2 regions of the Paenibacillus sp. JT22N1 genome follow, and region 2 is predicted to be linked to the other one. Evidence: predicted binding sites of a transcription regulator. Region 2 holds the regulator's gene; the other holds the start of a gene.
What was found. Region 2 encodes Rex, which represses fermentation and respiration genes when NADH is low (regulators of the CRP and FNR family bind a similar motif). Its sites were predicted from a motif close to TTGTGAAATATTTCACAA; they were not measured.
Positions count from the first base shown of each region.

Region 1: AC58UU_RS30305 (hemerythrin domain-containing protein) is a predicted target of Rex. The motif match lies at 11,655-11,672, and genes of this name have one in related genera.

Region 1 covers NZ_JCAUAW010000019.1:99,270-115,497, forward strand. The annotation lists gene AC58UU_RS30245 (MFS transporter) at 1-1,109, opposite strand, end outside; gene AC58UU_RS30250 (hypothetical protein) at 1,335-1,631, shown strand; gene AC58UU_RS30255 (acetylxylan esterase) at 1,640-2,587, opposite strand; gene AC58UU_RS30260 (hydroxyacid dehydrogenase) at 2,647-3,648, opposite strand; gene AC58UU_RS30265 (sugar phosphate isomerase/epimerase family protein) at 3,660-4,505, opposite strand; gene AC58UU_RS30270 (helix-turn-helix transcriptional regulator) at 4,680-5,576, shown strand; gene AC58UU_RS30275 (sensor histidine kinase) at 5,944-6,822, shown strand; gene AC58UU_RS30280 (response regulator) at 6,819-7,481, shown strand; gene AC58UU_RS30285 (PAS domain-containing sensor histidine kinase) at 7,727-8,833, opposite strand; gene AC58UU_RS30290 (response regulator) at 8,826-9,479, opposite strand; gene AC58UU_RS30295 (GAF domain-containing protein) at 9,569-10,033, opposite strand; gene AC58UU_RS30300 (Crp/Fnr family transcriptional regulator) at 10,328-11,023, shown strand; gene AC58UU_RS30305 (hemerythrin domain-containing protein) at 11,049-11,591, opposite strand; gene AC58UU_RS30310 (methyl-accepting chemotaxis protein) at 11,760-13,043, shown strand; gene AC58UU_RS30315 (putative bifunctional diguanylate cyclase/phosphodiesterase) at 13,125-15,164, opposite strand; gene AC58UU_RS30320 (STAS domain-containing protein) at 15,217-15,375, opposite strand; gene AC58UU_RS30325 (b(o/a)3-type cytochrome-c oxidase subunit 1) at 15,445-16,228, opposite strand, start outside.
Region 2 covers NZ_JCAUAW010000006.1:202,335-218,562, reverse strand. The annotation lists gene panC (pantoate--beta-alanine ligase) at 1-759, shown strand, start outside; gene panD (aspartate 1-decarboxylase) at 765-1,148, shown strand; gene AC58UU_RS13980 (tetratricopeptide repeat protein) at 1,229-1,822, shown strand; gene dinG (ATP-dependent DNA helicase DinG) at 1,913-4,768, shown strand; gene AC58UU_RS13970 (redox-sensing transcriptional repressor Rex) at 4,771-5,391, shown strand; gene AC58UU_RS13965 (inorganic phosphate transporter) at 5,432-6,433, opposite strand; gene AC58UU_RS13960 (DUF47 domain-containing protein) at 6,497-7,123, opposite strand; gene AC58UU_RS13955 (amidohydrolase) at 7,369-8,664, shown strand; gene AC58UU_RS13950 (cell wall elongation regulator TseB-like domain-containing protein) at 8,706-9,200, shown strand; gene AC58UU_RS13945 (hypothetical protein) at 9,315-9,845, shown strand; gene AC58UU_RS13940 (AAA family ATPase) at 9,838-11,343, shown strand; gene AC58UU_RS13935 (3-hydroxyacyl-CoA dehydrogenase family protein) at 11,630-12,502, shown strand; gene AC58UU_RS13930 (acetate/propionate family kinase) at 12,499-13,707, shown strand; gene asnS (asparagine--tRNA ligase) at 13,850-15,139, shown strand; gene AC58UU_RS13920 (DnaD domain-containing protein) at 15,175-15,855, shown strand; gene AC58UU_RS13915 (hypothetical protein) at 15,914-16,228, opposite strand, start outside.

The DNA of each region.
Region 1 (16,228 bases), on a different contig from region 2:
ATGCTGATGCTCGTCAGTATATAAACAGCGGCAAGCCCATAAAAGGAATGGACGGCAGTCAGCGCGAGCAACACGGTCGAAACCAGCAGCAGCCAAGGCGTATAGCGGAGGAGCGCGCCGTTGCCGTATCGGTCGATGAGTCGGCCAACCCGATTGGATACCAGCATGGCAAGTAGCGCACCCGGAAAGAGCACAAGACCCGATACGGCCGGAGTTAAACCGAAGACTCTGGCCAGCATTTGCGGGGCAAGGAACAAGAAGGAGAAGCTGATCATGTAGGCGCTAATGCCGATTGCACCAAGCGCCAGATATACTCTGTCGCCGAATAAGGCTGGCAGGACGAATGGATTCGACGCTTTGCGGATGCGCACCGCGAACAATGCCAGGGCAATCACGCCCACAACGAGTGCAGCTATGCTCTTGGATGTGAGGAAGAGCAGCAACCCCGTCGTACCCATCCCGATCAGGACGGCACCAATGAAATCGAACGAACCGCGCGCCGCCTTTTCCCGGGGCAGTATTAGCAGGAAAACTGGGATCAGCAGCAGTGTTAGACCGGTGATCACAAATAGGAAATGCCACCCCAGATACTGAACGATCGATCCGCCGACGACAGGACCCAGCCCGAGGCCAAGTGAGGCTGCTGACAAAATGAACGACATGGCCATGCCCCTGCGGGACACCGGAATGTAACGAGTGACAAGCACGATCGCGAGCGAAGGAATGGCTCCAGCGCCTGCCGCCTGAATAAGCCTCGTGAAAAGCAATAGCCCAAATCCATCGCTGAACATGCCAATCACGGATGCGCCGCCTAATGAGAGCAGTGCCGCCGTGAAGAGCCTTCGTATCGGCACGAAATCGGACAATCGGCTGAAAGTAATCGATGATATGGCAAATACGATAGAGTAGCCCGTCACGATCCATGACGCGGTCGAGGGATTGAGAGAGAATTGTACAGCAATTTTGGGCAATGCCAAATTGAACATCATCGTGTTCATAACGACTAGAATAATGGTTATGCAGAGTAACCAAGAGACCGTCCGTTCTCGCATAATACCGGGTACTTCTGGTTTGGATGGTTGCTCTACTTTCGGTAAATCGGTTGACATACGAATGGTCCTCCCCACTCAAGATGGTCTATCTCAAGGTTACTTAACTGTAGGCCGAAGTTAATTATCTATAATCAATTTCGTTACAGTTTAGCATGGCGGCATTCGCGTGTCAATTAACTTTCATAGATAAGCTATAACAAAAATCACTGCCCCAAACGACAAAAACAGCTACCATATATCTATGATAGCTAAGAATAGTCATATTAGGGGAAGTGCTTATCTATGAAAAAAGAACACATTATTCACTTTAAAGTTATCCACAAGGATAGCATACAGCTTTTAAGAGGGCTTATCTTCTTAGAAGAAAATCAAAAACCTACCATATATGATATTCAACAATGTTTAATAGACTGCGGTCACGATGTTCGAATTGAAAATAAAGATCAGGCTATTTTCAGAGCATATAAACCTGGGGAGCAGTATTGGATTCAGATTTTAAGAGAACAAGAAAGCAATACAAGAGATTTAAATGTCGAGAATTTAGCTAAAAACTTTATGAAAAACGAGCCTACAGCCTAGTCCAGCCATCAAAGCCACTGTGAGAAAAAGGCGTGTCCCGCAGCGTGAAATCCCGGGGGCAGCGCATGCCCCATGAACGGGTGAACCTCGATCGTTTTGTTAACTGATGCGATCCGATTATATGCGGCAAAGATCGTCTCGGGTAAGCAGGTCGTGTCCTTCAGTCCGACCGTCACATGCACGGGCAGCGTAATTCGATGCGCCAGATTCATGATGTCGAAATAACTAAGCGTCCGCAGCACCTCATCAAGGCGGTCCGGGAAGCGAGTTACGAATTCCGCAGCTTCGATAAGCGAACTGACGGATTGCAGTATCCCCAGATCCATGTGGCACATATTCGGTACATGTGCGACTACTGCCCGTAGGTTAGGCTCCAAAGCGGATACAAGCAGCGCCAGTCCGCCTCCTTGGCTGCCGCCAAAAACAAACACCCTCTCGGGGTCTATCTCCGGCATTGCCATTGCACACCGTATTGCACGCAAGCCATCGATAGCTACTGCCCGATAATAGGAACTCTCAGGATCAAGAATCCCCTGTGTCACCCATCCTTTGATCATGCCGAATTCTTGCGGCAGCCCATTGCCGGTCTCCCCTCCTTGCCCCCGAATGTCGATGGCGAGTACAGCATATCCCATAAGCAGCCAAGCAGCGTGATCCTCCGGTTGACCTTTGGAACCTGAGTAACCGTGAAAGGTTACGATACATGGAAGTGGTTGACGCAGCTGAACGGAAGGCAGCATATACCAAGCGTGAACCTTCGTATTTGCTGCACCCTCCAATACAACTTTGTAAACTTCGGCCTGTAAGAAAGGGGAGACGACCGGCTCAATCGTATATCTCACGGATTCTGCTTCTTCCTGGGAGACACGATCCCAAAAATCTTCAAGATCGGTTGGTGCCGTTAACTCCGGCACATACTGTTTCAACGAATGAATCCGTGTTTCTATTGCGTTCATCGCTACACTCCTCGATTAAAATTGTCCATTTAATTATACAATTTTTCTACGAGACAACTCTACCACGGCGTCAACCTACGGTACTGTTCCAACGTAACTCTGCCAAGTAAATCTTCGCCTTTCACGAACCGGTGCAGCTCATCGACGATGAAATCACAGAGCTCGCGCTTCAAAATACCATGAAACCCTCCAATGTGTGGCAAGCATAATACGTTCGGCATTGCCCGCAACTTATGATCGGCTGGCATGGGCTCAATATCGTAAACATCAAGGGCTGCATGTATCCTGCCTTTGCTTAGTTCTTCCAAGAGAGCCTGCTCTTTCACAATAGGCCCGCGAGCCGTATTAATGAAGAGCGCTCCGTCACGCAGCAGACTTAGCTGCTCCGCGCCGATCATCCCCTGCGTGCGAGGTGTCCACGTATTGTGCAACGAGACGATGTCGCTGCGCTCGAACAGTTCATTTAGACCACAGAGCTCGACGCCTTGCGCGGCTGCTTCCTCCTGCGTACAGTAGCTAGAATGCAGCAAGATTCTCGTGTTAAAAGGCTGCAGCATCCGGATCACCTGCTTGGAGATTTCCCCGTAGCCTACCAGACCGATCACTCTTCGTGTCACGCCGAGGATCGTTTCGCGGTTGTTATTGCTCCACTGCCCCTCTTTAAGACGAGTGCTGTATCCCGCTAAGTCCCACGCCCCGGCAAACATCAGTGAACATGCACACTCCGCAGTCGAGAGCGCGAGTACTTTATTAGCCGATGTTACGGCAATCGAAGTATCGAACACATCCTCTTTGACGATTGATGCTACACTCCCTGCTCCATGGCCGATAAACTTCAATCTCTCCGCGCGCTCGAGCACTTCCGGGGTAAAACGAGGCGAACCCCATGAGGTGATGCAGGCATCATATGAACCAATTCGTTCCGACAGATCCTCACTTGTAAATCTCTCATTCAAGGGAATAAAATCAACCTCGGAAAAGCTGGAAAGCTTATTCAAAGTGGGCTCCTGCCAAAATAACTCACGTAATCCAGCGTCAGCGATCGTAACTAATGTTTTCATAGGCTTAACCCTCATTTCATTAGGCTTTGAAATAATTCACGCATAAACGCAACATATGCAGGAAAAATTGTTGCTGGCTCCATACCGTGAATTTGCAGCTCCCTGCGCCATTTGGTCTCCCACTCCAGGGAGTAATAGCCGGTATAGCCCGCTTGTTCAAGCTGGTCTACAATTGAAGCAATCGGCACCTGCCCCTCGCCAACCTTGGTGTACTTCCAGCTCGACTCCAGCGAATCGTCAAAAGGAACGCCGTCTTTGACATGTACATGAACGCACTGCGAGCCGAGTAACGCAATTGTCTCTGCCGGCGTCTCTCCTTCTTCCAACGGATGGATAATATCGTAAATAACCGTGCAATTCGGTCTGTCCACATCATCCAGCAGCTTGCGAAGCGAGCGGCCGGTGGCGAATTCATTATGCGTCTCGATCCATACCTGCACACCGTAAGAGGCCGCATAATCGCAAGCTTGCTTAATCTGGGTTACGATTTCAGGATATGGAATAGCAGGAACTGGGTTGTCTCTGCGGTTATTGAAGTAGCCAAGGAAAATCCGCACTCCGCCAGCCTTCAAATCACGAGCGAGCGAAACGACTTTTTTGAAATTATCGAATTGCTCTGCATCCCCTCTCTCGCCTGTGAAACATACACTTGAACCAATATTGGTGATTCGAATGCCCGCTTCCTCGAATTTCCGAATCGCCACTTTCCGCTCATCCTGAGCCATTTCGGTGGTTATGCCCCATGTGGCCCCTTCCCTCAGCTCCATTCCGCTAAAACCGCATTCCTTGGCAAACATAATCATTTCGGCCAAAGACCAGCCATCGCAGGGGAGCGTGCTAAATGCCAGTTGCTTCATACTGCTTTCCCCCATTTCCTCCTAAATCTAGTTGGTAACTTAATTTCCTTCTATTATTGCAAGGAAATAAAGAAATCGCTTTCCCTTTTCCACGTTTCTTTTGCACAATTCCCCGAATCTGTGTACCATTATCTTTAGCTAATGAGTTACGTACGAATTTAGTGGAGGTCTTGTATGTCTGATTATCCGATCTATGCCTACAAAGGGTTACTCGACGAGCAGTTTCCTTTTAAAATCGAAGTGCGAACACCGCTTAATATGAATCGATATCAGCATGCTCACGAGCACCTACAGCTGTGCTACATGATGTCCGGCAGTTGTCTTCATTGGGCGGCGGGCCAACAATATGTGTTGACCAAAGGTGATCTCTTCTCGATCCCGCCCTTTCAAGAGCATCGTTTGGAACCCCGTGATTCCATGGATTTTGTTATGATACAGGTTGATTTCATGCCCCATGCGATTAATGAAAGCTTTCAGGACCTGGCACATATGCAGACCTTCGTTGATTTTGCCTATATCAGACCCCTGATTTCCGAATCCGATCTGCTGCCCAAAATGGCGTTCCCTCCTCCTACACAGTCCGTGGTCGAGAACCTGCTGAACGTCATTCTCACGGAATGGGAAGAACAAGAAGAAGGCTATCGGTTAGCGATTAAGGCCGAGCTGTTGAAGCTCCTAGTCATTACCGGCAGGCAGTATAAACACTATTCACAAACGCAAAGTCAACATGAGCGCAACAGGGTGGCACATCACCGAGAAGCCTTCTATGAAGCTATCGGATACATGGAAACGCATTACAATGAGGATCTTCATTTGGAAGAGGTTTCCGCAAAAGCATTGATGGCTCCATCTTATTTCAGCAATATGCTGAAGCTTGTGCGAGGTAAATCTTATATCGAACTCTTATCAGCTATTCGTATTCAGGCATCCATGGAGCTACTAGGGGGAACGGACCTCAATGTGACCGAGATTGCTACCCGTGTAGGCTATAATCATATAAGTCATTTCAATAGAACGTTCAAGAAGCACGCAGGCGTAACGCCAGGAGACTATCGTAGGCATCAAACTTAGATGAGGTGAGCAGAAGAGAATGATCCAAGAGACGGATAGAATAAGAAAGAACCCCCTTTCATGGAGGCTGTTTTTTGGCATAAAGCTTGCTTTTGATTTGGCTTTAACCAGTGTTTTCTATTTCAAGAATTCAATTACGATTTTTTGGGGTCTAAGTTTTGTTGTCTTTTCATTAGCGGTTTTTCTTTTTGTTCATTTATTTTATCTAAAGATGCAAAAAAAACACAATTGGCTATTTCACATCCTCATCTTAGATTTCTTGGTATCCGCTTCCTACGGTTATATATATATAGACGGAAATTTCCCGAATCATCTATTTATTGGAATTACAGCCTTAGCGATTTTAATGTTTTTAAAGAACACCCGAATGCTAATCATTACATGCTTACTGCTGCTGGTCGTGTATATTATTACGATGGGAAGCATTGATTGGTATTTATTTAAACGAATCGATGAAATTGGCTACTTTATTACCTGTTCGTTCATTATTTTCGCAGGTATTGTGAGCGCTCTAATCAATTTTTATCAACGCGCACGTCGGGATACGATGCAGTTGTATGCGCAATTGATGCAATCCCATGAGCGACTTCAGGACTATGCTCTCAAAACGGAGGAGTGGGCAGCGACTAGGGAAAGAGTGCGAATTGCACGAGAAATTCATGATACGGTAGGTCATAAATTGACGGCATTATTGGTTCAAATGCAAGCGGCTCGCAAGCTAAGCAGGTTGGATCCTTTACGCAGTGAACAAACTTATCTAGCCTGTGAAGATCTAATTAGATCTTCTTTGCAAGAGGTGAGGCTTTCGGTAAGAGCTATTCGCGATGAGCCTGTTACGTCCACCTCCTTAAATGATAGCCTTGAGAAGCTAACGGAGGAGTTTACCAAATTTGCCGAGGTTCAAACCGCTTTTGAAGTAAATGGGATACCTGTCCCACTGCCAGGTGATCTCCAATTAACTGCTTATCGAATTGTACAGGAGTCACTGACGAATGCTCATAAACACGGTCATGCGAAAAATGCGAAAATTTTGTTAGCCTATTCGGAGACCGGTTTCTCTTTGTGCATACGTAATGACGGAGAGGTTCCTGCCCAACTGAAACCGGGGTTTGGTTTAATCAATTTGCAAGAAAGAGTCAGGGAATGGAACGGAGAGGTGCATTTTAGCATGGACCCGCAAGACGGTTTTGCTGTCGAAGTGCAATTCCCTTATTCGTTAACGGAAATGGAGCGTGTAAGTAAGTGAGAATCCTCATAGTAGACGATCAGAGGCTCATGAGAGAGGGACTTGCAACCATCATCGGGTTGGAATCAGGCATGGAAGTCGTTGGAACAGCGGTGGATGGGAGAGATGCCTATACCAAGGCGCTCGAATGGCGACCGGATGTTGTGTTGATGGATATCCGAATGCCTGGCATGGATGGCGTGGAAGGAACGGAATTAATTCTTCGGGCTTTACCAGAGACAAAGGTGCTGATTCTGACCACCTTCGATGACGCGGAGTTAATTTTAAGAGTTTTGGAAAAAGGCGTTCACGGCTATTTGTTGAAGGATATGCCCTCTGAGGCAATCGTAAGTGCGATTCAAACTGTATACAATGGCGGGACTGTACTTCAACCAGATATAACGGCAACGCTTCTTAACGAGTTGAAAAAAATGTCGGAATGGAACCCGGATAATGCTCATCCTTTACATATCAATGAGCCTGCCCAGCTCAGTCAACTGACCGAACGGGAGAAAGAGGTACTAGCTTTATTAGGCCAAGGATTAAATAATAAAGAAATTGCAGGCTTGCTTATTATCACGGAAGGTACAGTGAAAAATCACGTATCGAATGTCATAACTAAGCTAGGATTGCGCGACCGAACACAAGCAGCCGTATTCTCAGTTCGTCATCAAATATAATGAAATGGGCATGACTTTTGGCATAGAGTATGAGATTAATCATGCTTTAGCGATCAAACGTTCTGCCTTTTTCTTTGTGAAGACATGTCTTTCCATAGATTTGCCTACGTTTTGATCTTGCTAAAATCAAAGTGTAAGAAGTCAGGGCAGGATGGCCGTGATTTCGGACAAAACTAAAAAATATGATACGAGGAGTTATTAAAATGAAGAAAATAAAAATCACCTACTAGGCAGGGACGTACAATTCACTTTTTCGGAACTATCAAGGTGATTGTCGTCCCTTTTTCTAATTCAGAATGAATAGCGATTTCACCGCCTATGCTCTTGGCTCTTTCCTCCATACTGAACAGCCCAACACCTTTGGAGCCGCCACTGCGAACAAAACCTTTTCCCCGATCTTCGATGCGCACTTCAACAAATGAGTCTTTATCATGAACGAACACGCTAGCTTCTGATACATCGGCATATTTGGCTACGTTGGTAAGAGCCTCCTGTATGACGCGGTATATGGTCGTTTCATCCAAAGCTCCCAATCGCTTACGCAAATTGCTTTCAAGTAAGACTCGTATGCCGTAATGCCCCGTATAATTTTCTATATAAGTTCGAATGGCCGGCACTACACCTAAATCATCCAGAACAGAAGGACGGATTTCCCACGCCAAATTGCGTACTTCCTCAATGATTCCGGAAACAACCTGCCGAAGCCCGGCTATTTCGGACTGTTCACTTTCCCCGATCACTCTATCCATCTGAATCAACAGTGAGAACAGACTCTGTCCGATGCCATCATGCAGCTCACGCGAAAATTTCCTTCGTTCTTCCTCCTGAATTTGCATGACCTGCGACATCATAAGCTGCAGCTCTTCTTCGACACGCTTTAATTGCGTCACTTCGTTACGAATCGCAAGATACTGGTAGGGTTGCCCTTGCTCATTCACGAATGGCACAATCGTCGTATCTACCCAGTAGAATCCGCCACTTTTCGCTTTATTTTTGATCTCTCCGCGCCACACCTTGCCAGAGGTGATCGTTTGCCACAAGAGGGTCATGAATTCCTTCCGATGATAACCTGAGTTAATAATTCGGTGGTCTTGACCGAGAAGTTCAGCACGTGAATATTGGGAGATTTCGCAAAATTTATCGTTCACGTATTGAATTCTCCCTTTATGATCCGTGACGGCAACAATGGACGATTCATCTAGGGCAAACTTGATATTGGACAGTTGTTTGAGAGACTGTTTCAGGTCTGTTTGATACAAAGAGTCCGTAATATAATCATCCATGCGGGCTATAAGCTCAGTTACATTTTCACCAATCACTTCTGGATACTCCCTGTTTACATCCTTACTCAAAATTCAACAATCCTTTCTTCACCGCAAATTTGACCAACTCGGGTCTCGTTTTGAGCCCTAGCTTCTCCATCACATTGCTTTTATGCGATTCTACCGTTTTTACGCTAATAATCAATTGTTCAGCTATCTCTTTATTGGAAAATCCTTTGGCAATCAGAGACAGAACTTCCTTCTCACGTTCCGAAAGGGATTCGTAAGGACCTATATTTTCTCCATGCTTCAAGCGTTCTATATATTCACTCATCAGCCGTTTAGTAGCCGTAGGATACAGATAGGCGTTTCCTGATGCTACGGAGCGAATGGCTGATAACAGCTCCTCATGCGGAGCGCTTTTCAATATATACCCTGAGGCGCCGGCGTGAATAGCCCTAAACAGGTACTCGTCATCGTCATGCATGGTCAGAACCAGCACCGCCAAATCCGGCATCAGACGCTTCAATTCTGTTGTCGCTGTAAGTCCATCCATGCCATGGGGCATGTTTAAATCCATTAATACGACATCCGGCTTAAGCAATTGGGCTGCTTGAATACCTTCTTTTCCGTCGGCAGCCTCTCCGATAACTTCCATGCTGTTCTTTCCATTCAACAGGCTCATTAATCCGGACCTGACTACGGCATGATCATCAACCACCAGAATTTTAAGCATACCCATCCTCCAATAAATCGGCTAGAACTACCTATCATCACTCATATTATATTAATAATAACAAATAAAATGAATTCCGGTAATGGAACTCATTTTACTATTTCCCCTGTATTCCCCTTCAGATACCAAGCCAGTGTAGGGAGACCTTCCTGAACGACAAGGAGCTCGGCCTGAGCATATCTGGGCTGTGTTCTTTTTCCGATGAACAGCAAGCCTTTTATCAAGAGTTTATCGGAATCCGTCAAAATTGGAAATACAGCTGCTGACTGCAGCTGCTCGGCAAGTAGGACAGGACAAGTACGTCGCACTTGATCAGAGTCAGGATGCGAGTCATCAAGCTTCACCCATCGGCCGAGACGCAGGACGGAACCTGCTAATCCTTGACCCGATTTAATCACCATTTGCTGATAGCGTTCATTCCTGCTGCCTGAAGCATATTTCCAACGTATCCGCTGGGCATTGTCATTCAATGGCGCCAGCGCGATAAAATCACTTGACGTTAGGCTTCGCAAACGCTCCAACTCTTCTATGATGGTTGCATCCCCATGAGCCATATAGGCCACCTCCATTTCCTCTATGCACCAGAGCCGATTTATTTTAATTAACATTGTAGACGTTTTCACTCATCTTGTATGTCAGGGAAAACCCTGATTTCACTATCAGGAGATTGCGCGAAATCACATGCAAATTACCTCAGAAGTCATCAGGAAAGTTAGGGATGAACTTGTGATTTATCTCACACCAAATAGGGAGTTTCCCCTCCAAAGATCAGCAGAACTCCCGATAAACAAAACCGTCTGAACCCGTTAAGATAGAGATAACAAAGAAACGTTGAGGAGCTGGTACAGATGGCGGTTAACGGTATTCTAGCCTTTTTTTCCGAAGAGAATTTCCATAAATTACAAAGCATAATGTATGTGAAGCATGCAAAAAAAGGTGATTATCTGTTTTGGGAAGGTGATGTCGCGGATAAATTGTACTACGTAATGAAAGGCGGAGTGCGCATCACCAAGCTGTCGGAAACGGGTAAAAGCTTTATCCTATCTCTGCATCAGACTGGTGATTTGTTCGGTCAGATCGATCCCTTTCAGAACTCTGTACAAAGCTATAGTGCAGAAGTAACAGAAGATTGTGAGATTGGGGTCATTCAACGAAAAGACCTCGAAGTATTACTTTGGCAGCATGGGGACTTGGCCATCGAGTTTATGAAATGGATGGGGCTTATGCACCGCATGACCGAAACGAAGTTCCGCGATTTAATGATGTACGGAAAACCTGGCGCACTCTGTTCGTTACTTATCAGACTCAGTAATTCGTATGGCGTTCCAAACGGTGAGCATACGCTGATCAATTACAAGATCAATCATACTGAAATGGCCGATATGATTGGAGCTACTCGGGAAAGCGTCAATCGGATGTTGAGTGATATGAAAAAGGAAGATGCTCTTGAGATTCAAAATGGCCAAATTGTGATTAAGGATTTAACCTATCTCCGCGATGTATGCCACTGCGAAAACTGCCCCAAAGAGATTTGCCGCATGTAGCATCCCGATAGATAGGGTCCAATTACTAGGAAAAGAATGATTCAAGGTCCGTTAGTACTTTCTCCGTTAAAGGAATTACGAGCTGTTCTTCCATCGTAAAGTGATCGTTTAAGATTAAGCAGGCCTGTATGAGATGCGCCGCAGCCTCAATCAGCTGTTTTTTGATGACAATTGGCGTTAAATCGATGATGGTGTCATTGAAGGTTTGGATAAATGAAATCGCCAGCTGGTGATCCTTTTCCAATACCCAAAAGGAGGGCGTTATCGATGGAGCCGATTGTCGGTGAAAATAATCAAGCAGAAATGGAAACAACTCCTGGCCCTCCCACTCCGCGTGGCGCTCCAGTGCCTCCACAAAATCAGCAGTTTGCTGCCTTAGTTGCTGCAAGACCTGAACTCCCTCAGCAGGATTATCCAGCAAGCTCACTTCCTTAGCGCTATGTTCGAGAGCCTTCAGCTGCTGTCTTAATTGGTTATGCTCTTCCTTCAGACGATCCGTGGCAAAATCAAGTTCATCTGGGTTGGAAGAGGCTATTCCCAACATGCAGGTTATTGAAAGTCGTGCCATTTTCATCCCTCCAACATACGTCGTTTGCTTCTATTTCTAGTATAAATTCTTTGCTGATTATCGCTGTGAGAAACATCACATCTACGTTTTCAAGATTCTGCTATATTTTTGGAAAGTGCTTATTGGAAGAAATCATCACAGAAAAAGGCAGAATGGGGACTGACGAAGATGAAAAAATTTAAATTGAGTATAGTCAAGAAAATGGTACTTGGCATCACGTTAGTATCCACCGTAACCTATGGGACAAGTGCCTTTTTTATTTTCACCCTGCAAGGTTTATTTAAAGATTACATGCCGGATTGGCTGTTCATCTGGATCACCCTTTCTTTGGGTATTTTCTGGACAGGCTTTCTAGGATGGATTGCGGCAAAATGGTTCATTAAACCCCTACTGCAGCTTACAGACGCAGCTAACGAAGCCTCAGCAGGAAATTTGCAAATTATGATTACTCCAAGTAAATCGGATGATGAATTAAGAGCACTCAGCCTTTCTTTCTCGATGATGATCGGAAATTTAAGAGAAATCATTGATGGAATTTCAGTCAACTTCCAAGGAACCGATATGCATGTGGATGAATTGAGATCAGCTATTGGACATGCTGCAGCTCATGTGGAACTGATAACAACGACGATTGAAGACATATCCCATGGAGCTGAACAGCAATCGAAATCCTCGGAAGCCATGTTCATGTCCGTCGAACAAATCATGAGAACCACCGATGACATCAATAAAGAAGCCCATGATGCTCGGCATTTAACGACGCAAATGATTATTACCATTAAGGATAGTGCAAGAGTGATTCAGTCTTTAGTTAATGGGATGCAAAGCCTTGCGACTTCTAATCAAGAATCCATACATACCGTTCGACGTCTGGAAAGCAATGCGAAGCAAATCAGCGATATTTCGAGCGTTGTGGGTGAATTCGCCAATCAAACCCATTTATTAGCATTGAATGCTTCCATTGAGGCTGCGAGAGCGGGCGAACACGGTAAAGGCTTTGCGGTGGTGGCGGGTGAAGTGAAGAAACTCGCCGAGCAAAGTTCGCAAGCCGTTCATGACATTAATCAGCTTATTGATCAAATTCAGTCCGAGGTCAAGAATGTCGTCTCCAAAATTACAGAGCAATTCGAAATGGTTAATAAAGAAGCCGCGAATGGGGAGACAACCGCTTCAGCGCTTCAAAGTATTGTTGGTGAAGCTAATCAGGTCGATCAGCTCGTGGATCATATTGCATCCATGGTCTCAAGCCAATCGGATCAAGTCCAACTCACCTTAAATGAAGCTCGAGATGTCACTGATATTGCCTCCAAAATATCGTTGGGCGCGAAGGGCGTATTCGCTTCAACACAGGAACAGACGGCTGTGATGGAGCAAATCGCTGCCTCCTCCGATGTATTGAGAGATCAATCCGCCAGTTTAAAGAAACAAATTGAAATCTTTAAAGTGAGATAAATCGGCCTCTGTCCTTGGATGAAAATAGCCTTCCTACATGCACTGCCCAAGCATGTAGGAAGGCTTTTATCTTACTCTGGTTCAATCTTGGTCGGCTATGAAAAAAGATTCGATCCCTTCGGGAGACAGCGGTCGGCTTAACCAATATCCTTGTATAGAATCACAATGGAGATCCTTGAGAAAAGCCAACTGATCTTCCGTTTCCACGCCCTCGGCAATCACTCGGAGCCCCAAACCGTGGGCCATATCAATCACGGCCTTGGCAATCGAGGCGTTCCCTCGATCCATTTCAATGCCCTGAACGAAGCATTTATCAATTTTCAAAATATCAATGGGATACTTTTTCAAATAGCTTAAAGCCGAATGTCCCTTGCCAAAATCATCAATGGCTAACTCCAACCCGATCTCTTTAAAATCATGCAGAACCGTCAGTACCGACTCAATTTGGTGTATGCTGATGCTTTCCGTAATTTCGAAGCATAGATAACTCGGATCTAGCTCCGTTTCCTCCAATATCTGCTTGACCGTTTCAATCAAATTCTTATTCTTGAACTGTCGGGGCGACAGATTGATAGCACATTTCAATGGAGGATAGCCTGCCGATTGCCAGGCCTTGTTCTGCTCACAAACATTTCGCAGCACCCATTCTCCTATTTCGACAATTTGACCATTTTCCTCTACGATCTGGATAAATTCGTTCGGTGACACCATTCCCATCTCGGGGTGCTGCCAGCGAAGCAAGGCTTCTATGCCGTTGATCCGGCCCGTTCGAATGTCCATTTGCGGCTGGTATACAATTCTTAATTGATCTTTTTCCAATGCCTTTCGTAACCCGTTTTCCAGTTTCATTTTCCGGTAGAAGGTTGCGTTCATATTTGAAGTGTACAACTGATAATTGTTGGACTGTTCCTTGGCTCGATACATGGCCGAATCGGCTTGTTTGATTAAGGTTTCGCTATCTTCACCATTCAAGGGATACATGCTGATTCCAATGCTTGCCGTTATAAACAGCTCCTGTTCGGCTATCAAGAAAGGAAGGGCTAGCTCCTCCAGTATTTTCTGCGCTACAAGCAATGCATCTTTGGTTTCATCAATGTGGGGTAGAATAACCGTAAATTCATCCCCGCCCAATCGTGATACCGTATCGCTGGTTCGAACGCAGCTTTCCAGCCGTTTGCTTGCATTCTGCAGCAGTTGATCTCCAACTGCATGTCCCAATGTATCGTTAATCAGCTTAAAATGGTCGAGATCAATAAACATCAGGGAAGCAGAGTGGCGTTGACGATTGGCCTGCACAATCGCATGACTCAGTCGGTCATGAAATAGAAATCGATTCGGGAGCCCGGTCAATACATCATAATGAGCCAAATATTTTAAATTCTCTTCCGCTAGCTTACGCTCTGTAATATCCGTGAAAACCCCGACATAATTGGAGATTCTACCATTTTCATTTCTAACGGTATTAATCGTCAGCCATTCCGGGTAGATTTCCCCATTCTTTCGCTTATTCCAGACTTCGCCCTGCCAGCTGCCAGCTTCATGAATCGATGCCCACATTTGAATATAAAATTCGGCATCCTGCACCCCGGAATGTAACATGCGCGGAGTTCGACCTAAAGCCTCAGCATCCGTATAGCCAGTTGTTTCGGAAAACGCCGGATTGACCGATAAAATCGTTCCTTTTGTATCCGTAATCATAATCCCTTCACTCGCGGTTTCGAATACCCTGGCATGCAGCTGCAATTTTTTCTCAGACTTCTTGCGCTCCGTTATGTCCATGAAAATGCCTACATAATTGGATATTTTACCTTGCTTATCCCTCACAGCACTGATCGTCAGCCATTCGAGATACAGCTCCCCATTCTTCTTTCGGTTCCATATCTCACCCTTCCAACCACCCGTTTCATGAATCGTTGCCCACATATGAATATAGAACTCAGGTTTCTGTTTGCCGGAATACAAAATACGTGGCGTTTGACCCACCACTTCCTCCTCCGTATAGCCGGTTGTGGTTGTAAACGCTGGATTAACCGATAGGATAACGCCTCCAGAATCTGTAATCATGATGGATTCCATAACCTTTTTAAATACACGTGCATAAAGCCGCAGCTTATCTTTCATGTACGATTATCACCTCTAGGTCAGCGACTTCTTTCACGTGAATATGACAAAATTAGGGTTGGATCTCAAAAACGTTCGTTAAGCGAGTCAGTTCGAACAGAACTTTGACATCCCCCTGTAGACCCTGAATGACCACCCCGCCGCCATTTAGCTGGGCTCTCTTCTGAAGCGCAACCAGTACGCCAAGTCCGGAACTATCGATATAGTCCACTTTCCAGCCTCACTTCATTGTAAAAAAGCACCAGCTTTTATTCACATAAAGTCCGGTGCATCTTTCCTTTTACCAAGTGATAAACCCTTTGGAACCGACGCCTGGATGCATTATCATATCCATTAACGGTACCGTATAAGCAATCAATATCAACGCCACCGATAAGCTGATCCACACACTCCAACGATCCAAGTAGGCCGGAGTCGCTTCTGCTTGCTCCATCGCTTCGCCGATTGGATACTCTGTCACACCCTTTGGCGCCCGAAGCAGGGCGAAGACATTGTACACCATCAACAACACGCCAATGAATAGTACCGTGCCGCCAATAGCCATGAATACATAATAGGGCATCCAACTTGCTGCATCCGCATTTCCCTCATAAGTCGTGAATGCCGTTCTCCGCGGTGCACCGAATAGTCCGACGAGATGCATCGCACCTGACATAAAGAACATGCCCACACACCAAATGATCGTTTGAATAATCCCAAGCTTGTTCATGCGCTTAGTCAGCACACGGCCCGTTACGGCCGGAAGCAGCCAGTACGTAATTCCGAAGAACGTGAGCGCTACACTCGTCGCAACCGTCAAGTGAAAATGCCCCGTAACCCATAACGTATTGTGAACCACTGCGTTCATTTGATTACTGGCATTGATTAATCCACCTGCGCCAGCTGGAATAAAGATCAACATACCCAGGAATGGAGCGAAGAATCGTACATCTTTCCATGGCATGACTTTTATCCAACCGAACAGCCCTTTGGCACCCTTGGCACGACCATTTATCTCAAAAGTTGCAAATAACGAGAATGCGGTCATCAGTGATGGAACGACCACCATGAAGGTCAAGACAACC
Region 2 (16,228 bases):
GAAGGCCATGCTAGTTTGCTACGCAAAGCACGTGCTCAAAGTGGACTTGTCGTGCTAAGTATATTTGTTAATCCGCTTCAGTTTGGTCCAGGTGAGGATTTCGAGCGATACCCGCGCAATACGGAGCGGGACCTGCAATTAGCCGAAGCCGCGGGCGTTGACGTAGTGTTTATGCCATCAGTAAGCGAAATGTATCCGTCACCGACGCGCACTACTGTCAGTGTGACAGGTCTTACCTCCAGACTTTGCGGAGCATCACGCCCTGGACACTTTGATGGGGTCGCCACTGTCGTTAGCAAGTTGTTTCATATTGTTCAGCCTGATCAAGCCTTTTTTGGCCTGAAGGATGCCCAGCAGGTTGCTGTCATTGAGCAAATGGTGCAAGATCTCAATCTCGGCATCGAGATTGTTCCATGTCCTATTTTGCGTGAATCAGACGGGCTCGCTATGAGCTCACGCAATGTGTATCTTTCTGTGGAAGAGCGTAAGGAAGCTTTAGTTTTGTCTCAATCCTTACAGAAAGCAAAGGCATTTGTGGAATCACATACAACTTTCACACCGCAGGAGCTTGAAGGCTTGGTGAGCCAATATATTGCTTCTTCACCTTTAGCCATTATTGATTATGTAGAGGTACTAGCTTATCCGACGTTAGAACCTTTTGAAAATAGCCATCATACCAATTCTATTATCATTGCTTTGGCTGTTAAATTCGGCAAAACGCGTTTGATCGATAATTTAATTTTACAAGTAGGGAAGTGACCTCCATGTTTCGAACAATGATGAAAGCTAAGATCCACCGGGCAACCGTTACGGAAGCGAATTTGAATTATATCGGAAGCATTACGATTGATGAAGATTTGATCGATTTGGTTGGTATGTTGCCGAATGAGAAAGTGCAAATCGTGAACAACAATAATGGTGCACGTCTCGAAACTTATATTATTCCAGGGCCGCGCGGCACAGGTGTGATTTGTTTAAATGGGGCTGCAGCTAGGTTAGTTCAGACCGGTGATACGGTTATTATTATTTCTTATGCGATGATGACCGAAGAAGAAGCCAAGAAGCATCAACCAACGATTGCCATTATGGGTGATAATAATAAAGTTGCGCAGCTTCTCAAAGAAGAAGAGCATTCCACCATCCTTTAAGAGGGATCACTTCCATGCATGAAATCGGCTCTGTTTACAAAGAATGAGGATAAGCTTTCGAAGCAAAGGTGGGATGCCAAATGTTTAAGCATTTATTTTCCACAATGAACGAGGTTTTGGAAGAAATCCAAAAAGAATATCCGAATAGTGACGTGGAAAAAAAGGCGGAGCTCGACGAACAATTGCAGGTGTTGAAAACGATGAGCGATGAGTTCATCGAAGCGTGGCTGCTTTTTGAGGAGAAGTTGGGAAAGTTTTATGGGGCCGTACCGATGAGTACCCAAACCCTTCATGATGAGCTGATGGATCTAGATGTGTCGGGAAAGCAGACGGATGAATTCATGCGGGGCCAGGGATATTACAAGCTTTATATGTACGATCAAGCGATCAAAGAATTCCAAGTGCTGATTCAAAGGCAGCCGGATTTCTTGCTAGCTAGGGTATATTTAGCGATGGGTCATTTGCGCAAAGGGGAGTTTGGAGAAGCGTATCAACACTTCAAGTTCCTTCTGCCCTTGACCGACAATACCAAGATGAAGGCCATTTCCTACAACGCAATGGGCTGCATACAAGTGCAAAATCAAAATATGGAAAAAGCCTTTGAATATTTTCAAAAAGCGTATCACACTGATCCTTCTTGCATGGAGCCGCTGATCAATTTGGACGAATCCTAAAACGGAAGCGGCTAACTGGGTATTCCCTTTTCCTAATAAGATTTGGTATGCTAGGAGAAGTGCAGGACGAAAGGATTGAAGATACACGTCATGAAATTTGCAGTTTTGGATTTTGAAACGACAGGAAGTCAGCCTGCGGATGAAATTATTCAGGTTGGACTCGTCATTATAGATCAATTTCAAATTACTCACAGGTATACTTCTCTGGTCAAACCAGGGATAAGTATACCTTCTTCGATTACAACACTTACAGGGATTACGGAAGACATGGTTGCGGATGCTCCCCCACTTGACCAAGTCATGGCGGAAATGTTCCCGCTGTTGTTTGATAGTGTACTTGTGGCGCACCATGCGGCTTTTGATTTATCCTTTTTACAAAAAGGACTGACGAAAACAGGATACCCGCCATTCACAGGACGTGTGCTGGATACGATGGATTTGCTGCGCATCCTATTTCCATCGATTTCGAGTCTTCAACTCAGCATGGTAGCCGGTTTATTTGGTATTGATCATGAAAGGCCACACCAGGCGGATAGTGATGCGGAAGTAACGGCAGCCATATGGATTATTTGTTTGGAACGCTTGCTGGGGTTGCCACTTCTAACGATTCAACGCTTGCAGCATATTTTCGAAAACGGCAACAGCGATTTAGGCTGGTTCCTTGATGAAATATGCATCTACAAAGAGTCTATCACCAGTGTGGATTTGGATACGAATCGATATTTCAGGCAATTTACGCTGGGTGTCACGGATTGGGGCGATGAGGAAGATACGCGCAAAGACTCCGATGCGGATGGTTTAGGTTCTTCTTTTACAGAGTTCCATCAAGGTTTGAAAACAGCCTTACGGGAAAAATTCGAGATCTTTGAAGACCGTGAATCCCAAGAGCAGATGATCCGGGAAGTTGAAAAGTCACTCGAGCATGATCAGCATTTGATGATTGAAGCGGGGACCGGAACAGGGAAGTCACTAGGGTATTTAATACCATCTATTTATTATGGCATCAAGTATGAGAAGAAAGTGATTGTTTCTACGCATACGATTAACTTGCAAGAACAACTCCGTGAGCGGGACATTCCTCTCTTGAAGGAGATTTTCCCTATCCCTTTCAAAGCTGCTGTACTCAAAGGCAGAAGTCATTACTTATGCTTGCGTAAATTCGAGACAAAGCTAACAACACGTGATTACGAGAATGGCAAGGAAGATCCGATCACGGCAGCGCAAATGGTTGTATGGCTGAGTGAGACGGAGCATGGGGATGAAGAGGAGCTGCATTTTGGAAATAAGGGTGCGCAATTCTGGTATTCGGTTGCAAGTGACACCGATTCTTGTTTGAATCGCATGTGCCCTTGGTACAAGAAATGCTTCTATCATCGCGCTCGGAATGACGCCAATACGGCCGATGTGATCATCACGAACCATTCCCTCCTCTTCACGGATATGAAGGCTGAGAACCGCCTTCTACCGTCTTACAAGCACCTTGTCATTGATGAGGCTCATCACTTCGAAGAAGTGGCCAGTAAGCATCTTGGTATTGAGCTGCATTCTTCCGCATTTTATCATTCGTTGCTATGGCTATATAAAGATAATCGCAGCGGCCAATTACCGATGCTGCGGTTTCGATTGCAGAAATCGGATGAGCAGCCGGAACGCGCTGCCGCTTGGAGTCAAACCATTGACGGGCTCTTTCCCAAAATCGTGCAAATCAAAGAGGATTGGGATCGGCTCAGCGAAGCGCTCTATGAACTGTTATCTTCTAGGAGCGATCCTTCGCAATCGGAAAACTCACAATACGTACTGCGGATGAAGCCCGAAACGCTTCCACCCGAGTGGCGAGAGCTTCTGATCATGGAAGACAATATTTATTTGAATGCGAATGATTTACTCCGCACGCTTGATAAATTGTTAAATGAAGTGAAGGACATGCAGGAAGTTTTTGGGGTCCAAGGTTTAGTCACCGATTTGAATGGCACGGTAAAAGAACTGTACAACCATCGAGATGCCCTGCACTTTTTTATGAAAATGGCCGATGAGGGTTATGTGTATTGGATGGAAGCGGGTACCTATGCGAAATCGAAGTCGCTGCAGCTTGTATCGGTGCCTACCGATGTAAGTGGGCTGCTTCAGCAGCATTTCTTTGAGACCAAAGACAGTATTATTCTGACCTCCGCGACTTTGTCTGTTAATAAGTCTTTTCAATATTCAGCGGATCAATTAGGATTAGTCATTCCTGAGGATGAAGAATCGGGCAAGCTAAAAACCGTTCAATTGCCATCTCCATTTAATTATAGAGAGCAAGCTCTCGTCGTGATTCCTCGGAACTTCCCGACGATCAAAGGTGCCGGAGATCCTGTTTTTATTAACGCACTTATTGAGTCGCTTAGTGATGTTGCGCGAATTACCAAAGGACGTATGTTGATTTTGTGCACTTCGAATCGTATGCTAAAGCAAATTTATGCCGGCATGAAGGATCTCTTGAAGCCACATGGAATTACAGTGCTCGGACAGGGGGTTGACAGCGGCAATCGGAGTAAACTGACCCGGATGTTCCAAGATAACAAAATGTGCGTCCTACTGGGCACCAGCTCGTTCTGGGAGGGTGTCGATATTCCAGGAGATGCGCTAAGCTGTCTTGCTATTATACGATTGCCGTTTCAACCGCCAAATCATCCTCTTGTCGAGGCGAAATGTGAAAATATTAAGAAACGCAATGAGAATCCATTTATGAAATTTTCTGTACCGCAGGCTGTCATTCGATTTAAGCAGGGCTTTGGCCGACTTGTCAGACGTGCATCCGATAAAGGCATCGTTATCATCTACGATACTCGTGTCATTGATACGTATTATGGCAAGCACTTCCTTTATTCATTGCCTGGTCCGAAGATAGAGCATATGACGACCGAGCAAATGTTACCTAGGATTGAAGAGTGGATGGGGGAGGCGTAGAGTTGAAAACACAAAAAATATCGGAAGCCGTCGTTCGGAGGCTGCCCATTTATTTACGCTTTCTGAATGAACTTGCAATGAAAAATGTATCGACGGTATCTTCGCAGGATTTGGGTCAAAAACTCGATCTGAATCCGGCACAGATTCGCAAGGATTTGGCTTATTTCGGGGAATTCGGCAAAAAGGGAATCGGTTACGACATTGCTTATCTAATTGAGAAGATTAGACAGATCTTGAAGTTGGATCGCCATATTCAAGTTGCTCTTGTTGGAGCGGGTAACCTAGGCCGCGCTTTATGCAATTATAATACTTACTTACGCAATGATATGAAAATTGTCGCAGTTTTTGATGCAATGCCAAGCAAAGCTGGGGAATCGATCAACAATCTTATTGTTCAACCGATGCATGAGATGAAGAGTGTTTTATCTGAATTAGGCGTTCGCATCGGCATCATTACGGTTCCTGCGAATGAAGCTCAAAATGTAGCCAATCAATTCGTAGAATGCGGGATCGAAGCCATATTGAATTTTGCTCCCGTTATTATTAAGGTTCCTCCCGAAGTGCGTGTGCATCATGCGGATTTTACAACAGAATTGCAAAGTTTAGCTTATTATTTGGATTAGAAAAAGGCACGACCCGATTACCTGGGGCGTGCCTTTATTTTTAGAAAATGAATCTGAATAAAACGAAGTAGATCGAGAATGCGAGCGCGATGCTGATTGGAATCGTAATAACCCAAGTGATCAACATGCGTCCAACCGTGCCCCATTGAACTTCATGGAAGCGCATGACACTGCCTGTCCCGATAATCGCGGAAGAAATAACATGAGTCGTTGATAATGGTTTACCCAAATGAGTAGAGAACTGAATAACGAGTGATGACGTTAAGTCCGAGGCAAAACCATTGATCGGCTCGATTTTAACAATCTTACCGGAAACGGTTTTAATAATTCGCCATCCACCGATGGATGTTCCTAGTCCCATGGCCAATGCGGCAGCAATTTTCACCCAGAGAGGTACTTCCAGGTCTGTTTGAACACCGGCTGCGACCAAACCAAATACGATAATCCCCATTGCTTTTTGTGCATCGTTCCCACCATGGGAGTATGAAAGTAATCCCGCGGATAAAATTTGCAAGGTACGGAATATGCGATTTAGCTTCGATCTAGATGTATTTCCAGACCATATAACGATGTACTTGATCAAAATCATAATTAGGTAACCTAGGGCGAAAGCAATAATGGGCGATAGTACTAAAATGATAATAATTTGAGTAAAACCATTCCAATTCACCGAATGGACCCCAGCACCAGCGATAACAGCTCCAGCTAGCGAACCAAGGAGTGTATGCGAAGAAGATGAGGGAATCGCCAGATACCAGGTCAACAAGTTCCAAATGATAGCCGCAAGTAAAGCAGCAATGACGATTTCAACGCCATTTTCAATTTTGGCTGGGTTCGCTATGCTTCCTCCAACGGTTTTGGCAACCTTAGAGGAAACCATGGCTCCGACAAAGTTGAGTGTGGCGGCCATGGCGATGGCTACACGGGGACTTAATGCACGAGTGGAGATGGAAGTTGCAATCGCATTAGCCGTATCGTGAAATCCATTAATGAAATCAAAAAGTAAGGCAAGCACAACGATAACGATTAAATAAGTTAACATGATTTCCTCCTAAGAGTTTTCCATTTGGAAAACTTTCTTCGTAAACATGGACACGAATGTGCCTTATGAATAACGAAGTACAACGCTATCAAGGATATTGGCTACATCTTCACAAGCATCCGTTGTTTCTTCCAAACGCTCATAGATTTCTTTTAATTTAAAATCTTCGTACAGGTCTTTACGTGTGATGAAAATTTGGCGAATCCCTTCGCGCATCAAACGGTCTCCGTCATTCTCGAGGGAATTAATAGCAACCGTATGCTCAGGAATTTGCATGTATTTTTTCTTCGCCAGAAGCTTGAACGCATCCAGCATATGCTGGCAAGAGTCTACAATGACAGCAGAAAACTCTTTCATATAAGAATCTGTATGGGATACAGAAAGATAGTCGAAACGAGCAATTGTAGCTTCAATACCATCTGTTACATCATCCACTTTGGAGGCTAGAACCATAATATCTTCACGATCAATCGGTGTAATAAATACTTTGTTTAAACCTTTAAAAATTTCGTGAGTAATGGAATCGCCTGCATGCTCTAAATCGTTAATCGCTTTTACATACTCAATAGGCGGTTTATCACCCATCATGGCTGTGCGAAATAGTTGAGCAGTTTGCAATGCGTTTTCTGCAGCACGGATGAGAAGTTGCAAGAAATCGACTTCGTTCTTTTTCGTGAATAACGTTGTCATATAATCCTCCTATATTTTACTATATGTACTAATTTTTGATCGAATATATAAGATAAACAGACCAAATGGTAGAAAAAACTCACAAAGTTAAAAGTATCATAACAATTGCATCGAAAGCAACGAAAATTCAGTGACATTTTACAATTTCTTAACATCACTTGGCTTCCTTGATTTTACAAGCCCGAAGATGTAAAGTTTAAAAAGCAATGTCATTAATAGAATGAGCATAGAGAGGGATTTTTAGTATGAAAAAAACATTAATTATGAACGGTTTTTTTATCTCAAATAATGAAGCGAAATCGTCTATAAAAGGCTGTATGGTTATAGAGGGCAGCCAGATTACATACATCGGTGAGGAAATACCTGAACCTCGAGAAAATTATGACGAAGTCATTGACGGCACGAACAAGCTTTATATGCCTGGTCTTGTGAATACGCATGGTCACGCAGCGATGTCGCTTTTACGCGGATACGGTGACGATCTTGCTCTCCAAATTTGGTTAGAAGAGAAAATGTGGCCGATGGAAGCCAAATTCAGCGCCCAAGATGTGAAATGGGGGACGCAGTTATCTATTCTAGAAATGATTAAAGGCGGTACGACGACTTTTGTAGATATGTATGACCATATGAACGAAGTTGCTAAGTCCGTTGAAGAGTCAGGTATGCGCGGTGTTTTGACCCGAGGTATTATTGGTCTTTGTCCACCGGACGTACAAGATGCTAAATTGAAGGAAGCCACCGAGTTCGCAAAAAACTGGCATGGCGGTGCGAATGGAAGAATCACGACCATGATGTCTCCACATGCACCCTATACATGTCCACCAGATTATATAGAACGGATTGTTCAAGTGGCTCATGATTTAAACCTGCCCATTCATACCCACATGTCGGAGACAAGCCGTGAAGTTCAAGGGAATGTTGATCAATACGGTTTGAGACCCGTTGCACATTTAGAAAAGCATGGCGTGTTCAGCAGACCGACGCTCATCGCGCATGGTGTTCATCTCACAGATGAAGAAATCAGTATCCTTAAGAAGTATGATGTTCGTATTTCCCACAACCCAGGAAGCAATCTAAAGCTTGCTAGTGGTGTTGCCCGAGTTCCTGAACTTCTTCGTGCAGGCGTGAAGGTTTCGCTTGGAACGGATGGAGCAGCCTCCAATAATAACTTGGATATGTTCGAAGAAATGAGACTCGCCGCGCTGATTCACAAAGGTGTTTCTGGCGATCCTCTAGCTGTGCCTGCGGCAGAAGCGCTTCTAATGGGAACAAAGATGGGTGCAGAATCAGTATGGTTAGACAATGTAGGCCTACTGCAGGCTGGCATGAAGGCAGACTTCATCGCACTGGATATCGACCAACCTCATTTCCTTCCGAAGACGGACTTCGTGTCCCATATTGTTTACTCTGCATGTGCAAAAGATGTAGTTGATGTGTGTGTAGACGGAAATTGGATTGTCCGCAAGGGTGAATGTTTAACACTTGATGAAGAAAAAATTAAGCGTGAGTTTGAACAATGCTTTAATAAGCTCATTGGCTAAGTGATTCCTTGTAAGTTCGTCTGGGGAGGTGAGCGGCGTTCATGAATGCGAAGCGAACAAGGATCATAGCATTCGGTGTATTTATTATTTTGACACTTGGTGTAGTGCTTAGCCGCTTTTATTTAAATGTTCAGAATGAGCACTGGGATGATAAGCGCAAAGCGGTAGAAACAGCTTATGAGAAAAGTATTATGACGAAAGCAACCAAGGTGGATTTCTTCTATGGCGATGAACCACTTCAAATCGTTTATGGTGAAGACAAGCTGGGGCAAGGCGTTATCGTTTGGGTTTCAGACAAAGGGATACACGCTGAGATGACTGCTGAATCGTTCACCGAAGCGCAAGTCCGAGAAACCGTGCTTAAAAAAGCTCCAGAGATTGAAATAGAACGTGTGCTGCCAGGTAAGCTTGGTAATGACTATGTCTGGGAAGTTTTCTATAAAAAGAATGAAAACAGCGGTACACGCTATTTCTATGATTATTACAAATTCAAGGATGGACTCTATATGGATACGTACCGGCTCAGCCTGCATTAGGCTGAGTTTTGTTGTTTCCACTCATTTCATAAGGCTAATGTGTGTATCGCGTGATATACTCATCGTATAGCAATTGAGGCAATAAAATACGTATAGAAAGGGGGACGTTGACTGATGAAGCTGCGTCTCTTACCTGTCGTCATGAGTGTTGTTATATCTGCTGGAGTTTTATTCGGTGGTTGGTTCGCTTATACAAGTTTAGCTATGGAGAATCCATTATCTGATATCATTAGCAAGGTTCCCGGTGTAACGAGCTCAACGATGAAACTGGACAATAACCAAGTTGACATAGAAGTTAGTCTAAACCCAGATGCCAATTTAAGAAATGTAGTCGAACGTATTCATAAAGAAGGTGCATCCATTATCGGTAAGCGTTCTGTGAATATAAATGTGAAAAGTAACCCGTCTGAGAAACTGGATCAGTGGTGGTCTAAAGCATTATTTGAGGTAGCACAAGCAATGGAGACAAAGCATTATGCAGACATTCCAACAACGCTGCAGAAATATGCTGAGGGTGTTCCAACTATGAAAGTAGATAGTGAAATGGATCAAACCTATGTATATATTCGTTTGACAGATGGTGATGCCACCAAATTCATCATGCTACCTAGAACTTCCCAGATAGGAGTGTGGCCGAATGAGTAAAATTTATAAAGAAATTGGGATTGGATTTATACCGGTTCTACTGATCTTTTTAGCTTATCTAGGTGTAAATGTGATACCTATCCTGTTTGTTAGTGTATTGGGTGTTTCCTTGTTTTATATGATTAAAAGCCGCGGCGGTGCTGGGATATCTGCTGGTGGTGGAGATCGTAAAAGCAAAAATCGGACGCCTTCGTATTTAACGTTTGATGAGATTGGCGGACAGGATCGGGCTAAGAAAGAATTGATGGAAGCTCTTGATTTTCTGATCAAGCATGAAGAAATTAAGAAATTAGGTATTCGTCCACTCAAAGGGATTCTGCTTACTGGCCCTCCTGGAACAGGGAAAACGTTAATGGCTAAAGCGGCCGCGCATTATACGAATTCTGTTTATATGGCTGCTTCAGGTAGTGAATTTGTTGAAATGTACGTCGGTGTCGGTGCAAGTCGTGTACGTGACCTTTTTAAAGAAGCTAGAACACGTGCTGTTAAAGAAGGCAAAGACAATGCGATTATTTTTATTGATGAGATTGATGTTATCGGCGGTAAACGGGATGGCGGTCAACATCGTGAGTACGATCAGACGCTGAACCAGCTATTAACTGAAATGGATGGTATTCATACGAATGATGCTCCCCGTATTTTGATCATTGCAGCAACGAACCGCAAAGAAATTCTCGATAGTGCTTTATTGCGTCCTGGCCGTTTTGACCGTCATATTGAAGTGGACTTACCGGATAAGAAAGGGCGTCTGTCCATTCTCGATATTCATGTAAAAAATAAACCGCTGGCTCAAGGCGTTTCTTTGGATATGATCGCTGATCAAACCTTTGGTTTCTCTGGTGCACAGCTAGAGGGCGTTCTGAATGAGGCCGCCATTTATGCCATGCGAGAAGATAAACTGGCTATCGAACAGCACCATCTAGCTTCCGCGATTGATAAAGTGATGATGGGGGAAAGAACGGATAAGGAAACGGCGCAAGAGGAAAAAGAGCGGGTCGCTTATCACGAATTAGGTCACGCGATTGTTGCTGAAATTGTTCGCCCTGGCTCTGTTTCTCAGGTTACCGTTAGTCCGCGGGGGAAAGCGCTGGGATATGTGCGTCATAATCCGCCTAAAGATCATTATTTATACACCAAGGATTATATTGAGCAGCAGATCATGATCGCTCTCGGCGGCGCCGCGGCTGAAGAAATCTTCTATGGTGGACGCAGTACAGGTTCGCGTAACGATTTCGAGCAGTCACTTTCCATGGTTCGTAATATGATGGATTCCGGACTTACTTCCCTCGGTATCATTGACCGCGATATGGTGACGAAGGATCAGCTCATGAAAGAGAATACGAGCATCCTTGATGCCCTCATGATTCGCACCAAGGAGCTGTTAGAACAGCAGCGTAGTGTGTTCGAACATTCCTTTGAAATTTTGATGAAGGAAGAAGTTCTTTCTGGTGACACATTCCGAAAATTGTTTGATGATTCTGTTTCAAAGAGTGCATAAGTTGACCGTTGGCCTTGTGGCCGGCGGTTTTTTTCGTATTGTAATTATGCTCAATAACTAGTTGTGGATAACTTGGGATTCCCCTTGATGGGAGCTGCTTGGTACAAAGTTATATCGATAATGTGTTTGTGATGTGCTGGAATTGTGTCAAAGCTGAGATAATCTGGCGAATGTTTTGTGTATACTAATGAAATTGGGGAACAAAAATTGTATGATATGATTGGGTTTTCGAGATGAGGTAGGGTTGTTGGTTAAGAACGCAGCGTGGGAGAAGGAGAAACGTGGCATGGTATTCAAAACAATAGGTGTAATCGGTGGGGGAACGATGGGACAGGGGATTGCAGAAATGCTCGCTGCCCGTGGTTTGGACGTATTACTCGTTGAAAAAACAACAGATAAGCTCGATCGAGCCATGGAACAGATTACGGTCAGCTTAGATAAGCAAATAGAACGGTGGTCATTGACAGAAGTGGAAAAAAAGCTGATTTTAGCCAAAATCAGAAAAGCTGATTCACTACAAGATATGGCTGCTTGCGATATGGTTATAGAGACGATTTCGGAAGATTTGAATGCTAAAAAGCATGTATTTTTTCAACTGAATCAAATTTGTTCGCCAGCCATTATTTTAGCAACGAATACATCCACCCTTAGCGTGACTGAGATTGCGGCGGTTACCACGAAACCCGAACGTGTGATTGGACTTCATTTTTTGCATCCCGTGGCGAAAATTGATCTCGTCGAAATTATCCGAGCGATGAAAACGTCGGACGAAACCTTCGAACAAACCCGCCGTTTTGTGGACGAGCTTATTTTAAAGAAAAGTATTAAGGTCACGGAGTCGCCTGGCTTCATTACAACAAGGCTTATTTGCACATTGATCAATGAAGCGCTGCACACGCTGTCCGAAGGAGTAGCTTCGGCTGAGGATATCGATAATGCCATGCGGATCGGTTATGATTTCAAATATGGTCCTCTGGAAATGTGTGACCGATTCGGGTTAGATTCGGTACATGCAGCACTTGAAGGCATGTTCCGCGATTATGGGGACATGAAGTACCGTCCGTCCTTCCTATTGAAACAAATGGTTCGAGCGGGGCATCTAGGAGTCAAAACAGGAGAAGGCTTTTTCCGTTATGACAAGGATGGTGATCGTTTGTGAATATTCTCGTTATAAATGCAGGGAGTTCTTCGCTTAAATACCAACTCTTCCAAATGGAAAATGAAGCCGTTCTCGCCAAAGGCAAGGTAGAGCGAATCGGGATGGAAACGGCAATATTGACACATGAACCGACGGGGAAAGCAGAAGTTCATGAAGTTAGGGAGATTCTAGAGCATACAACAGCTATTCGCAAAGTGCTTGAGTTGCTGGTGCACCCTGAACACGGCGTTCTGGCGTCCACGTCTGAAATCGACGCCGTCGGTCACCGAGTCGTTCACGGCGGCGAATCCTTCAAGAACTCCGTCCTCGTTAATGACGAGGTGAAGAAGGAGATCAAGCGGCTCTTCGATTTGGCGCCGCTTCACAATCCGGCGCATATGCTCGGCATCTCAGCGGTGGAGGCGAACATGCCGGGCGTACCGCAGGCCGTCGTCTTCGACACCGCCTTCCATCAGTCGATGCCGGCGCACGCCTACCTATATCCGGTACCGATGGCCCTGTACCGGAAGCACAAGGTGCGCCGTTATGGCTTCCACGGCACCTCGCACAACTACGTGAGCGAGCGTGCCGCAGCCTTCCTAGGCCGCCCGCTGGAGCAGTTGAAGCTCGTTACCTGTCACATCGGTAACGGAGCTTCCTGCGCCGCCGTGATGGGCGGCAAGTCCGTGGATACGAGCATGGGGATGACACCGCTCGAAGGGCTGATGATGGGCACGCGCAGCGGCGATCTCGATCCGGCCATCGTGCCCTATGCGATGGGCAAGGAGGACTTGACGCTGGGCGAGATCAGCTCCATGCTGAATAAGCACAGCGGGCTGCAGGCGATCTCGGGGATCTCCAGCGATATGCGGGAGATCGTTGAAGCACTGGAGGCGGGAGATAAGAACGCCGCGCTTGCTTTTGAGATGTATGAGTATCGGCTTCGCAAATACATAGGTGCTTACGCCGCGGCTATGAATGGCATCGATGCGATTGTTTTTACAGCTGGCGTCGGAGAAAATTCCGAGCTGCTTCGTAAAAAGGTCTGCGAACGCCTGACATTCCTCGGTGTTGAATTCGATGAAGAAGCGAACCGCAAGGGTCGAGGTCTGGAGCGACTGATTACGAAGCAAGGGTCGAAAGTGGAAGTGCTTGTGATCCCAACGAATGAGGAGTGGGTGATCGCTCGAGATACATTTGGACTCATTCAGTCACAAACGGTCTGATTTTGAATGGTCTTGATAGAGGTTTTCTCATGGAAATAGTGTACAATATAGAAGTGTTCAGTAGGCCGAGGTTTCGGAATTTTATTGAATATAAGTATGAAGTTAGGTTTTTACGAAAACTTTAAGGAGGTTCAAAAGCAGAATGAAATGTACGATAAGCGAAGTTAAACATCATGTCGGCGAGTCGGTTACCATTGGCTGTTGGCTAAACAAGAAACGTTCAAGTGGTAAAATTCAGTTTTTACAACTAAGAGACGGTTCCGGATATATACAAGGTGTCGTAGTCAAAAGTGATGTAGGTGAAGACGTCTGGGAAGCTGCTTCTAAGCTAACGCAAGAAAGCTCGCTTTACATAACAGGAAAAGTGAAAGAGGATACGAGGAGTAAAGGCGGCTATGAGCTTGATGTCCTAGGCGTTGAAATTATCCAAGTGACGGAAGAATATCCAATAACACCGAAAGAGCATGGCGTTGATTTCTTGATGGATAATCGCCACTTGTGGATTAGGAGTCCGCGTCAGCGTGCGGTGCTCGTGATTCGTGCCCAAATTATTCAAGCCGTTCAGCAATTTTTCAATGAGCGTGGCTTCCATTTGGTCGATCCACCGATTCTAACCCCTTCCTCATGTGAGGGAACAACGAATTTATTTCACACCAAATACTTTGATGAAGATGCCTTCCTTACACAAAGTGGACAGCTCTATATGGAAGCAGCCGCGATGGCACTTGGCCGTGTGTACTCTTTCGGTCCAACATTCCGTGCAGAGAAGTCCAAAACACGCAGACATCTTATCGAGTTCTGGATGATTGAGCCGGAAATGGCTTTTGTCGATCATGTCGAGAATCTGGAAGTACAGGAGCAATTCGTTTCTTATATCGTTCAAACCGTGCTCAAAAATTGTGGAGATGAGCTGGAAACCTTAGAGAGAGACACAACGAAGTTGGAGAAAATTCAAGGCAGCTTCCCGCGAATTACATATGATGAGGCTGTAGACTATTTACAAAAGAACGGTCATGAATTCCAATGGGGCGAGGATTTCGGCGCTCCGCATGAAACAGCGATTGCTGCTCAATATGAAACACCGGTTTTCATTACACATTGGCCGACAGAAATTAAAGCGTTCTACATGAAGCCTGATCCTAGCCGTCCGGAAGTCGTGCTTTGTGCCGATATGATTGCGCCTGAGGGGTATGGAGAAATCATTGGAGGCAGCCAAAGGATTGATGATCCTGAGCTAATGGAGCAACGTTTCCAGGAGCATGAGCTTTCCAAAGAAGCCTATCAATGGTACCTTGATCTTCGGAAATATGGCACTGTGCCGCATTCCGGTTTCGGACTTGGACTGGAACGTACGGTTGCTTGGATTTGTGGTTTGGATCACGTGCGCGAAACGATTCCATTTCCTCGTCTCTTATACCGTCTGTACCCGTAACTGGGTTTATCGACCATGGGTAGAAAGGGGATCGGATGAGTATACAATCTAGTACACAGCAGCAGATAGAAGCTGTCCTTGTGGCCGGCTTTCTGGAAGGGAATGTTGGAGTCCCAAGCCTTCTTCTCAAAAATTACCGCGCCCTTCAGTTGAGTGAAATTGAAGTCATGACATTGATTCATTTGATATCATTTCTGGAAAAAGAAAAGAACGACTTTCCAACCACGGATGAGATTCAATTCCGCATGTCAGCTTCACCAGATCTGGTCATTGCTAGCTTGCAGAAATTGATTCATGAGCAGTTCATCGCGATCGATGAGGATACAGCAGAAATAACAGGGATACGCAGTGAACGATACAATCTTACGCCGTTATACCAAAAATTAGCCAAACGGGTTGCCGAGCAGCAGATTGCTGAGTTAAGCACAATCCGCGCATCCATTCCGTCTGATGAGAGTGCCAAAAATATTTATACAACATTCGAAAAAGAATTTGCACGTCCATTAACTCCAATGGAGCTGGAAACAATCAGCGGTTGGCTGGATAAGGATATGTACAAAGAAGAGCTCATTATGACAGCTCTTAAAGAAGCTGTATTTGCAGGTAAAGTACACTTCCGTTATATTGACCGGATATTACTGGAATGGAGCCGCAATCGAGTGGCGACTGTGGACCAAGCCAAGGAATATTCGCAGCGATTTCGACAATCTAGATAAAATAGAAAAACGTCCTAGTTTTCTCACAGTTCTCAACTGTAGAAAATGGGACGTTTTTTTATTGGGGCTGCCAGTTTTTGTAATGCTTTTTAGCTAGTGTGAATAGGACTGTATTCAAACCGAAGGCAAAGAGATAGACAGGAAACGAGTAGATAAGCTGCCAACCATAATACTGAAACACCGAAAAGGTGACAGCAAGAGATTCAAAGCCAACAGAGGCAAACGACCAAACCAGGATATGTACAAACTGAAAAGGAGCACGAATTGGATACTTGTCATAAAAATACACAAAGAAATAGCCAACTAAAGGAAAAGGAATCGTGTAAAGCAGAAAATCAAACAAATCATAGTTTGGGGTATCCATAATATCATA